DNA from 2 places in the Rhizobium sp. BK591 genome. Region 1 is predicted to be linked to the other one. Evidence: predicted binding sites of a transcription regulator. Region 1 holds the regulator's gene; the other holds the start of a gene.
What was found. Region 1 encodes LexA, which represses DNA repair genes until DNA is damaged. Its sites were predicted from a motif close to TGTTCNNNNTGTGTTCNG; they were not measured.

Region 1 (4,676 bases):
CGGAGGCCTGGGCGGCAGCCTTGGCGACGGCGAGCGACACGCCGAGGATGGCGTTGGCGCCGAGGCGCGACTTGTTCGGCGTGCCGTCCAGCTCGATCATGATGTTGTCGATCTGGATCTGGTTTTCGGCGTCGATGCCGCCGATCGCATCGAAGATCTCGGTGTTGGCGGCATCGACCGCCTTCTGGACGCCCTTGCCGAGGTAGCGCTTGCCGCCGTCGCGCAGTTCGACCGCCTCATGCGCGCCCGTCGAGGCGCCCGAGGGAACAGCCGCGCGGCCCATGCTGCCGTCTTCGAGATAGACATCGACTTCGACGGTGGGATTGCCACGGCTATCGAGAATCTCGCGGGCGATGATATCGGTGATTGCAGTCATGGGTTCTTCCTGCTCAGTGGGTGATAAGTCGTTCGAAACCTGTCTTAATCGAAGGCGAGCAAATTACAATGCCGCAATTGCCAGCCTTCGAACCAGCGTTCCGATGTGGACGAAAGCGCGTCGCGATCTCTAACATTCGCATGGTCCGCGCTTTGCTCTTTGGTTTTGCGCGACATGCTTATAGCGCGATCATGTCAGACTGTTGAACGTCAAGCTGGGTAATCAGGCCTTGGCGACCGCATCGAAGGCAAGCAGCTTTTCGAGGAGCCGCGGCATGTCCTTGAGATAGACCATGTTCGGTCCGTCGGAAGGCGCATTGTCGGGGTCCTGATGGGTTTCGAGGAAGACGCCGGCAATGCCGGTCGCCACCGCTGCGCGCGCCAGCGTTTCAACGAATTCCCGCTGGCCGCCCGAGGAATCGCCCTGCCCGCCCGGCTGCGCCACGGAATGGGTGGCGTCGAAAACAACGGGAGCACCCATCGACGCCATGATCGGCAGCGAACGCATGTCGGAAACCAGCGTGTTGTAGCCAAACGAGGCGCCGCGCTCGCACAGCAGCACGTTCGGATTGCCGCTGGCGTTAAGCTTCTTCAGGACGTTTTTCATATCCCAGGGAGCGAGGAACTGGCCCTTCTTGACATTGACGACGCGGCCGGTATTGGCGGCGGCGATGAGAAGATCGGTCTGGCGGCAAAGGAAGGCCGGGATCTGCAGGACATCGACGGTCTTTGCCACCTCGGCGCATTGTTCGGCGGTATGAACGTCGGTCAGGACGGGAAAGCCGAATTCCTTCTTGAGGTCGGCAAAGATCTCCATGCCCTTTTCAATGCCGATGCCGCGTTCGGCCGAAAGCGAAGTGCGGTTTGCCTTGTCGAAGGAGCTCTTGTAGACGAGGCCGATGCCGAGCTTTCCGCAAAGCTCCTTCAGCGTGCCGGCCACCATGAAGGCGTGGTCGCGGCTCTCCATCTGGCAAGGGCCGGCAATCAGCGACAGGCGGCCGGTGTTGGAAAAGGTGACCTGGCCCTGGCCCTCGCCGATCTTGACTTGGGAATTCGTATCTGTGCTCATCGTGTTTCCTCGAAGGCGAAAAGCGTGCCCTGCCCGGGCGCGGGCTTCACCAGAATGCGATTGTTCTTGCGCGTATATGTCACCCCGTTAGCAGCCAAATGCGCTTCTGTCACGGCAAGATCGGCGACAGCGAAGAGAATCGCCCGGCCGCGCAGGCCGCGGTCGGCGGATGGGACAGCGACCTCGAAATAGGCCTCCAAACCCTCCGGCGTCATCAGGCTGATTTTCACATTCGACGCCGCGATCGTGACGCCGAAACCGGTTTTCTCGACTGCCGATTGCGCGCTGGCAAGACTGACGAAGGCGGCGAAGGCAGCCGCATCGGGCGCGCAAAGCACCACCTCGGCAATGCCGGTGACGCCATTGGCATGCGCCTCCAGCGCGCTGCGGTCGGCCGGCAGCGGATTGACGCGCTCGACGGTGAAGAGAAAGAGATCGGGCGCGCGCAGGTCGCCGGCAAAGGCCAGCCTGAAGCCGGCAATGCTCTCAGAACCATCCGGCATCGTCATCGGCCGGCTGAACGCCAGCATCTCGCCGGCGCTCGCTCCGTCGCCGACGAAATTCCGATGATCGATATCGGCATCCTCGCTGCCGAAGGCCACCGCCGAAAGCCCTTCCTCGCCGCAGCGGAATCGGAAGGCGCGGTTGCGGGCGGTGAAGACATTGCCTTGCCGCGCCGATGCTTCACTTTCCCTAACGCTCGCAATCCCGAGCGGCTCCAGATAGGTCTTATCGGCAAAAAAGACGCAGGCATTCTCCGTTCCGAAGGGATGACGCGCATCGGCGGCAACGGTAAAGCCCAGCTTGCCGAGCCTCTCGCGCGCCAGATCGATATTGACGACCGGCAGCACGACATGATCCAGCGGGCGTGGTTTGGCGGAATGCTCGTTCATGATATCCCCTCTCCTGACACGGCAGAGATGTGCGACAGTGCCGCCCAAGGCAAGACTTGTCGGCCAATCCGGCAAATGAAAATAAAAATCTCAACGAGTTGGCGCCAAGTTTTACGGAAATTTAGCTACTTGCGGAACACATATGGAACATATAGTGTCTGTTCTGGATTTGTTTCAATCACGAGGTCACAACGTCGATGCTCACGCGCAAACAACAGGAGCTTCTCCTCTTCATTCATGAGCGCATGAAGGAATCCGGCGTTCCGCCGTCTTTCGACGAAATGAAGGACGCCCTGGATCTCGCTTCGAAGTCCGGGATTCACCGGCTGATTACGGCGCTCGAGGAGCGTGGCTTCATTCGCCGCCTACCGAACCGGGCCCGCGCACTCGAGGTCATCAAGCTTCCGGAGGCCTATAGCCCCAGCATCCAGCCCCGGCGCGGCTTTTCGCCGAGCGTCATTGAGGGCAGCCTGGGCAAGCCCCGGTCGGTCGCCACTCCCGCTCCTGCAAAACCCGTCGCCGACAATGGCAACTCAGTCTCCGTGCCGGTCATGGGCCGCATCGCCGCCGGCGTTCCGATCTCGGCAATCCAGAACAACACCCACGACATCGTCGTTCCGGCCGATATGCTCGGCTCCGGTGAACACTACGCGCTGGAGGTCAAGGGTGATTCGATGATCGACGCCGGCATTTTCGACGGCGACACCGTGATCATCCGCAATGGCAGCACCGCAAGCCCTGGCGACATCGTCGTTGCTCTCGTCGACGACGAAGAAGCGACACTCAAACGCTTCCGCCGCAAGGGCGCCTCGATCGCGCTGGAAGCGGCCAACCCGGCTTACGAGACCCGGATCTTCGGGCCAGACCGCGTCAAGGTGCAGGGCAAACTCGTCGGCCTTATTCGCCGCTATCACTAACACCCTGGCCGGTTTCGACAAAGCTGTTGCTGCGCCAGTCATAGGCGCGATGGCGGATCCATGGCCGCCACAGATCATCGAATGCGGTTGTGACCTCCATGCCGGCCTCCGCGAAGCGCAGCTCGACGGAACCGGTCCGGCGCAACGTCTCGCCGGTGAAGAGCGTCGCGCCTGAGCGGCAGCTGTTGAAACGCAGGCGGACCGACGTTACCACGATATCGGCCGCATCGCAGGCCGGAGCGAGATAGGCGGCATTGTCGATGACGGCGACCACATGACCGTTGCCAAGCCTTGATATGCACCAGGCCTTCTTGACGCAGGAAAAGCGGTTTGCGTCACCGCCGGCTGCAGCCGCCCGCATCGCCGCCCTCGCTTCGTTCTGCTGATCGCGGGAGAGCTTGACGCGGCGGTCCTCTCCCGCTGGCGGGACAGCAGGACCATCCAGCATCTTCGGCGGGTCATGCGCCGGCAGGACCAGCGCGCGCTGCCATTGGTCGAAGATGAAATCCGGCGGGTTTTCACGGTTGGAGGCCATTGCCGCCGCCTCGACGACCGCGACGAGACTGCCATCTTCCGAAATCACCAGATCCGGCGGCCGGGGAACCGGCAGAAGCAGCAGGATGAGCGTTGCGGCTGACATGATCGACGTGCCCATATGGCGCAGCCGAGTGCGGAGCAGCGTCAGCAGCAGGAAGCCTGCCACGGCGACCGCGAAATACCAGGCGGGCAAGCGGCCGATGCCGATGTCGCCACCCCAGCCGGACACGGTCTTGGCGACGGCGATCACCAGATCGAGGCCGAATCCGACAATCTTCCAAGGCAAAACGTCCAGACCGAAAGGCATGAGCAGCATCGCCAGCAACCCGGCCGGCATGATGATGAAGGAGATGATCGGCATCGTCGCGAGGTTTGCCGGCAGGCCGTAGGCGGTCAGGCGATGAAAATGCTCGATCGAAAACAGTGCGGTGGAGAAACCGCCGATCAGCGAGGTCAGGAAGACACCGCCGAAGAACCCCGCAACCGCGACGAAAGGCCTGACGATCGGCAGCTTCAGGAAGGCATTCTCGCGGACGCGCCGATCCTTCCACAGCTGATAGCCCGACACGAGCGCCAAGGTTGCGGCAAAGGACATCTGGAAGCTCGGACCCAGGACCTCGGACGGCGAAATGGCGAGGATGACGAGCGCGGAGAGAGCGACATTGCGCAGGCTGATCGACGGCCGGTCGAAGAAGACGGCAATCAGCATGATGGCCATCATGATGAACGCGCGCTCGGCCGAGACCGCGAAGCCGGAGATCAGGAAATAGGCCGTGACGGCGATGAGCGCGCCGGCGGCGGCGATCTTCTTCGTCGGATAGGCCTGGGCGACGCCGGGAAAGAGGCTGAGCAGCATCCGGAAGCCGACGAAGAAGATGCCGGCCG
Region 2 (4,676 bases), on a different contig from region 1:
CGGCATTGGTGACATAGAGCCGCGAGCGGTCGATGCCCGCTTCTGCGATCACCTGATCCAGCAGCCGGCCGGCCGGACCGACGAAGGGACGCCCTGATATATCCTCCTGGTCGCCTGGCTGCTCGCCGACGAACATCACCTCGGCATCGCGTGGCCCCTCCCGAATACGGTTTGCGTCGCCGTCGCATGCAGCGGACAGCGGGTACAGACGGCAGCGTCCGCGCGCAGCGCTTCCAGCGTGCCCGCCGGCGCTTCGGGCACGACAGGAATATTGCGCGCGGCCTCCTGCAAGCGATCGTGGAAGGGCAGTGACTGCGTCGCCTCCCGTGCGGCCATGGCCCGCACCTTCCTCTCCGCCGAGGCGATCAGCCCGGGGATGAGATCGGCTTCCGGCAGGTTCTTCCAGTATTTTTTCGGCATCTCCGACTGCATCGCCTTCAGCTTCAATCGCGCTGGGTTGAAGATACTGGCGTAATAGGTGCGCCATAGTTCATCGGTGGCATCGGTGAGATTGGGCTTTTCACACGGCGCGTCGTTTAGCATCAGCCGCTCGCCGTCCCAGGCGGCTGACCCTTTGGGCGTGGCGATCAGCCAGTCCATGTCGGTGAAGCGTCGTTGGAAGAAGGGCGCTGTGCGCCTGACGATATGGTGGTCCGGCTCGAACCAGGCGAGGAATTTCCGACGGTCTGCCGATACCGCACCCACTTCCTTGAAGCGGACGAAAGCCGTCATCTTGTGCGCGTCGCGTCGAACGTTTTTCGCCATCAGCCTGGCACGGACAACGTCCTCGTCGGAGGCCACTTCGAGCAGCTGCCGGTCCAGCTGCAGCCGCCAGAGCAACCGGTAAAGCAGGGAAAACCGCACCGGATCGGAATGGCAGAGAACGGTCTCGGCAAGATCGATGAAGGCGGTCGGCACCGTCATCGGCTTGCGTGCCATGATCGGCGCCGGCGGCATGGCGTCGCGCTGAAAAGCGAGATCGGCCTCTTCATCTTTTTCGCGCCAATCGATCTCTTCAGGCGATATGCCGGCGGCAGCAAAGGCCCGCGCGGCATCACGCCATTCGGCAAGATCCCCGCGTCCTGCCAGCACGACCCGGCGCATCACAGCAACGACAATTGTTCAGGTTGCGGCTCGAACATGGCGCGAAGGTCGGGGCGGTCGATCAGACGGCGCGGCGACCAGCCTTCCGCTGAAATAAAGGACTGGACCTTCTTGATCGAAATGCCGAGCCGCTGGAGATCGTCGATCCGCAGGCGGCGAAAACGGCGAGCCCAAACGATCGCTTTGACGGTCTTGGTGCCGAGACCGGGCACGCGCAGCAACCGCTCGCGCTCGGCTTTGTTGATATCGACAGGAAATTCGGCCCTGTTGGCGAGCGCCCAGGCAAGTTTCGGGTCGAGGGTGAGATCGAGCATGCCTCCCGCCTGGTTCGCGGTGATCTCATCGATGCCGAAACCGTAGAATCGGTAGAGCCAGTCGGCCTGATAAAGCCGGTGTTCACGCATCAGCGGCGGCTTGATCAGCGGCAGGTTTTTCGACGAATCCGGGATCGGGCTGAAGGCGGAATAATAGACGCGCTTCAGGCCATAGCTGCTGTAAAGCCGGCCGCTGGTGGCAAGGATCGTCGCGTCGTTGGCGCCATCGGCGCCGACGATCATCTGCGTGCTCTGACCGGCCGGCACAAAACGCTGACGCTTCTTCGTCCGCAGCGTCGGCTCGCCGGCGGCCTCGATCTTCAGCCTCAGATCCCCCATCGATCGCCTTATATTGGCGGGCTTCTTTTCCGGCGCGAAACGGGTAATGCCGCTATCCGTTGGCAACTCGATATTGAGGGACAACCTGTCGGCATGAAGCCCCGCCTCCTCGATCAGATGCGGTGATGCTTCAGGGATCGACTTCAGATGGATATAGCCGCGAAAATTATGCGTCACACGCAGTTCGCGGACGACGCGAACCATCTGTTCCATCGTGTAATCGGACGAACGAATGATGCCGGAAGAAAGAAACAGGCCCTCGATATAATTGCGGCGATAGAATTCCAGTGTCAGCCAGATGACCTCTTCAGGCGTAAAGCGCGCCCGTTCGACATTGCTCGACGAGCGATTGACGCAATAGGCGCAGTCGTAGATGCAGAAATTGGTCAGCAGTATTTTCAGCAGCGAAATGCACCGTCCATCCGGCGCATAGGCATGACAAATGCCGGATCCCTCGGTCGAACCGAGGCCGCCGCTTGCGTGAGAATCACGTTTCACCGTGCCGCTGGAAGCGCAGGAAGCGTCATATTTCGCAGCATCGGAAAGGATGGCCAAGCGTTCTGTTAGCGACTTCTTCATTAGTATGTTCACTATATGTTCTTATATGCAAAGTCAATGGGAGCGACGTCACCTTTGCCCATTTTTCAGGCGCGCCACCGGATGCCGCGGTGGGTTGCGTTTCGTTTATGCGAATTTTCTGGAAATCGGCCTTGGCGATCTGCTATAAGCACTTAACTAGGATTGTGGCACGGTTCCGAAGCTCCCCTTCGGGACCTGTTTTCTTTTGTGTCTGCGGCTGATTGCTCGAAAAGCACGGACGAGCGGATACAAGGAGTGAAGGACAGAAAAATGGTTGAAAAGGTACCGATGACACAGGGTGGTTTCGTCAAGCTGCAGGAAGAGCTGCGCTGGCGTCAGCAGGAGGAGCGCCCCCGAATCATCGAGGCGATCGCCGAAGCCCGTGCTCATGGCGACCTTTCCGAAAACGCCGAATATCACGCCGCCAAGGAAGCCCAGAGCCATAATGAAGGCCGCATCAGCGAACTGGAAGACCTGACGGCGCGTGCCGAGGTCATCGACCTCACGAAGATGTCGGGCGACAAGATCAAGTTCGGCGCCAAGGTGAAGCTCGTCGACGAGGACACCGAGGAAGAAAAGACTTATCAGATCGTTGGCGACCAGGAAGCCGACGTCAAGGCCGGCCGCATCTCCATCTCTTCGCCGATCGCCCGTGCGCTGATCGGCAAGGAAGTCGGCGACTCCATCGAGGTCAATGCGCCGGGCGGCTCCAAGGCCTACGAAATCCTCCAGGTTTCCTGGGGCTGATCGCCCGCCAGCCGCGAGACCTATCCCTTGCCCGATATGCGTGACGTCGAGATCATCGCGCCCAATTTCAAGCGCCGGCTCTCCGGCGTCACGTCGACCATTGTTCAGCTCATTCCCTGCCAGATCCGGCTCGGCATAAAGATCGCAACCCTTGGCCCCGGCCTGCCGGAAGGCCTGCCGAAACTGAGGTGGCGCCAGCTTCTTGGCCTCTGGCGCCCGCCGGCACGCCGGCGCCAGCGTGTCTGGCACGCGCGCCGCAACAACGAGATGGCCGTCGGCATCCTGCTTCGCCATCTCATGCGCATGCCGCTGAAGCTGCTCTTCACCTCGGCTGCCCAACGCCGCCACACCGCCTATACGAAATGGCTGATCCGCCGCATGGACGCCGTCATCGCGACCAGCGACCGTTCCGGCTCGTTCCTCGAGGTGCCGCACACGGTCATCCAGCACGGCGTCGACCTTGCCCTCTTTCATCCGCCGGAAACGGCAGAGGACGGCATCGCCGCCACCGGCCTGCCCGGACGCCATCTTATCGGCTGTTTCGGCCGCGTGCGCCACCAGAAGGGCACCGATCTTTTCGTCAAAGCGATGATCGAACTGCTGCCGCAGAATCCGGAATGGACAGCGATCGTCTCCGGCCGCGTGACGGCGGAGCATGCGGCATTCGGTGACAAGCTCAAGGCCGATGTCGCCGCCGCCGGGCTTAGCGACCGTATCCTCTTTCTCGGCGAAGTGCCCGATATCAAGATCTGGTATCGCCGCCTGACGCTTTACGTCGCGCCCTCCCGCAACGAGGGCTTCGGCCTGACGCCGCTTGAAGCCATGGCTTCGCGCACCGCGGTGGTGGCATCGGATGCGGGCGCCTACGCCGAGCTCATCGTTGAGGGCGAGACGGGTTCGGTCGTTGCCGCCGGCGATGGCGAGGCGCTGACGCGGGCAATCGCGCCCTATATCACCGATCCCGCCTTGGCGATTGCGCATGGCGAAAATGCGCTGCGGCATGTCAGGGCGAATTTCGCGCTGGAGAAGGAAGCAGGCGCGATCGCCGCCGTTTACAACAGCCTGCTCGGCGACAACCGCGGCTGAAGCAGAAAAGAGAAACGGCCCGCTGAAGAACGGGCCGCTGCAGGATTTTCAAGACTGTGAACGTCCTGGCCGATTACTCGGCCGGCTGGAGCCCGGCAGCCGGAGCGTCCTCGCTTGTCTGGCCGTCCAGCGCCGCGGCCAGCTGCGCCGTATCCAACTCATTTTCCCAGCGTGCCACGACGATCGTTGCAACCGCATTGCCGACAAGGTTGGTCAGCGCCCGGCATTCCGACATGAAACGATCGATGCCGAGGATGAGCGCCATGCCGGCGACCGGTACGGAGGGGACGACGGAGAGCGTCGCTGCCAGGGTGATGAAGCCGGCGCCGGTGATGCCTGCGGCACCCTTGGAGCTCAGCATCGCCACCAGGAGCAGCAGGATCTGGTCACCCCAGGAGAGATGGATGCCGGTTGCCTGGGCAATGAAGAGTGCAGCCAGCGTCATGTAGATGTTGGTGCCGTCGAGATTGAAGGAATAGCCTGTGGGGATGACGAGGCCGACGACCG

Region 2: FHX10_RS02100 (putative DNA modification/repair radical SAM protein) is a predicted target of LexA. The motif match lies at 2,342-2,359, and genes of this name have one in related genera.

What each region holds. Positions count from the first base shown of each region.
Region 1 is NZ_JACIAZ010000003.1:794,963-799,638, reverse strand. Features, by position in the region: gene eno (phosphopyruvate hydratase) at 1-376, opposite strand, end outside; gene kdsA (3-deoxy-8-phosphooctulonate synthase) at 599-1,444, opposite strand; gene FHX10_RS17250 (VOC family protein) at 1,441-2,337, opposite strand; gene lexA (transcriptional repressor LexA) at 2,535-3,254, shown strand; gene FHX10_RS17240 (ComEC/Rec2 family competence protein) at 3,235-4,676, opposite strand, start outside.
Region 2 is NZ_JACIAZ010000001.1:446,853-451,528, reverse strand. Features, by position in the region: partial or broken gene FHX10_RS02105 (UdgX family uracil-DNA binding protein) at 1-1,104, opposite strand, end outside; gene FHX10_RS02100 (putative DNA modification/repair radical SAM protein) at 1,104-2,336, opposite strand; gene greA (transcription elongation factor GreA) at 2,607-3,083, shown strand; gene FHX10_RS02090 (glycosyltransferase family 4 protein) at 3,111-4,169, shown strand; gene FHX10_RS02085 (dicarboxylate/amino acid:cation symporter) at 4,243-4,676, opposite strand, start outside.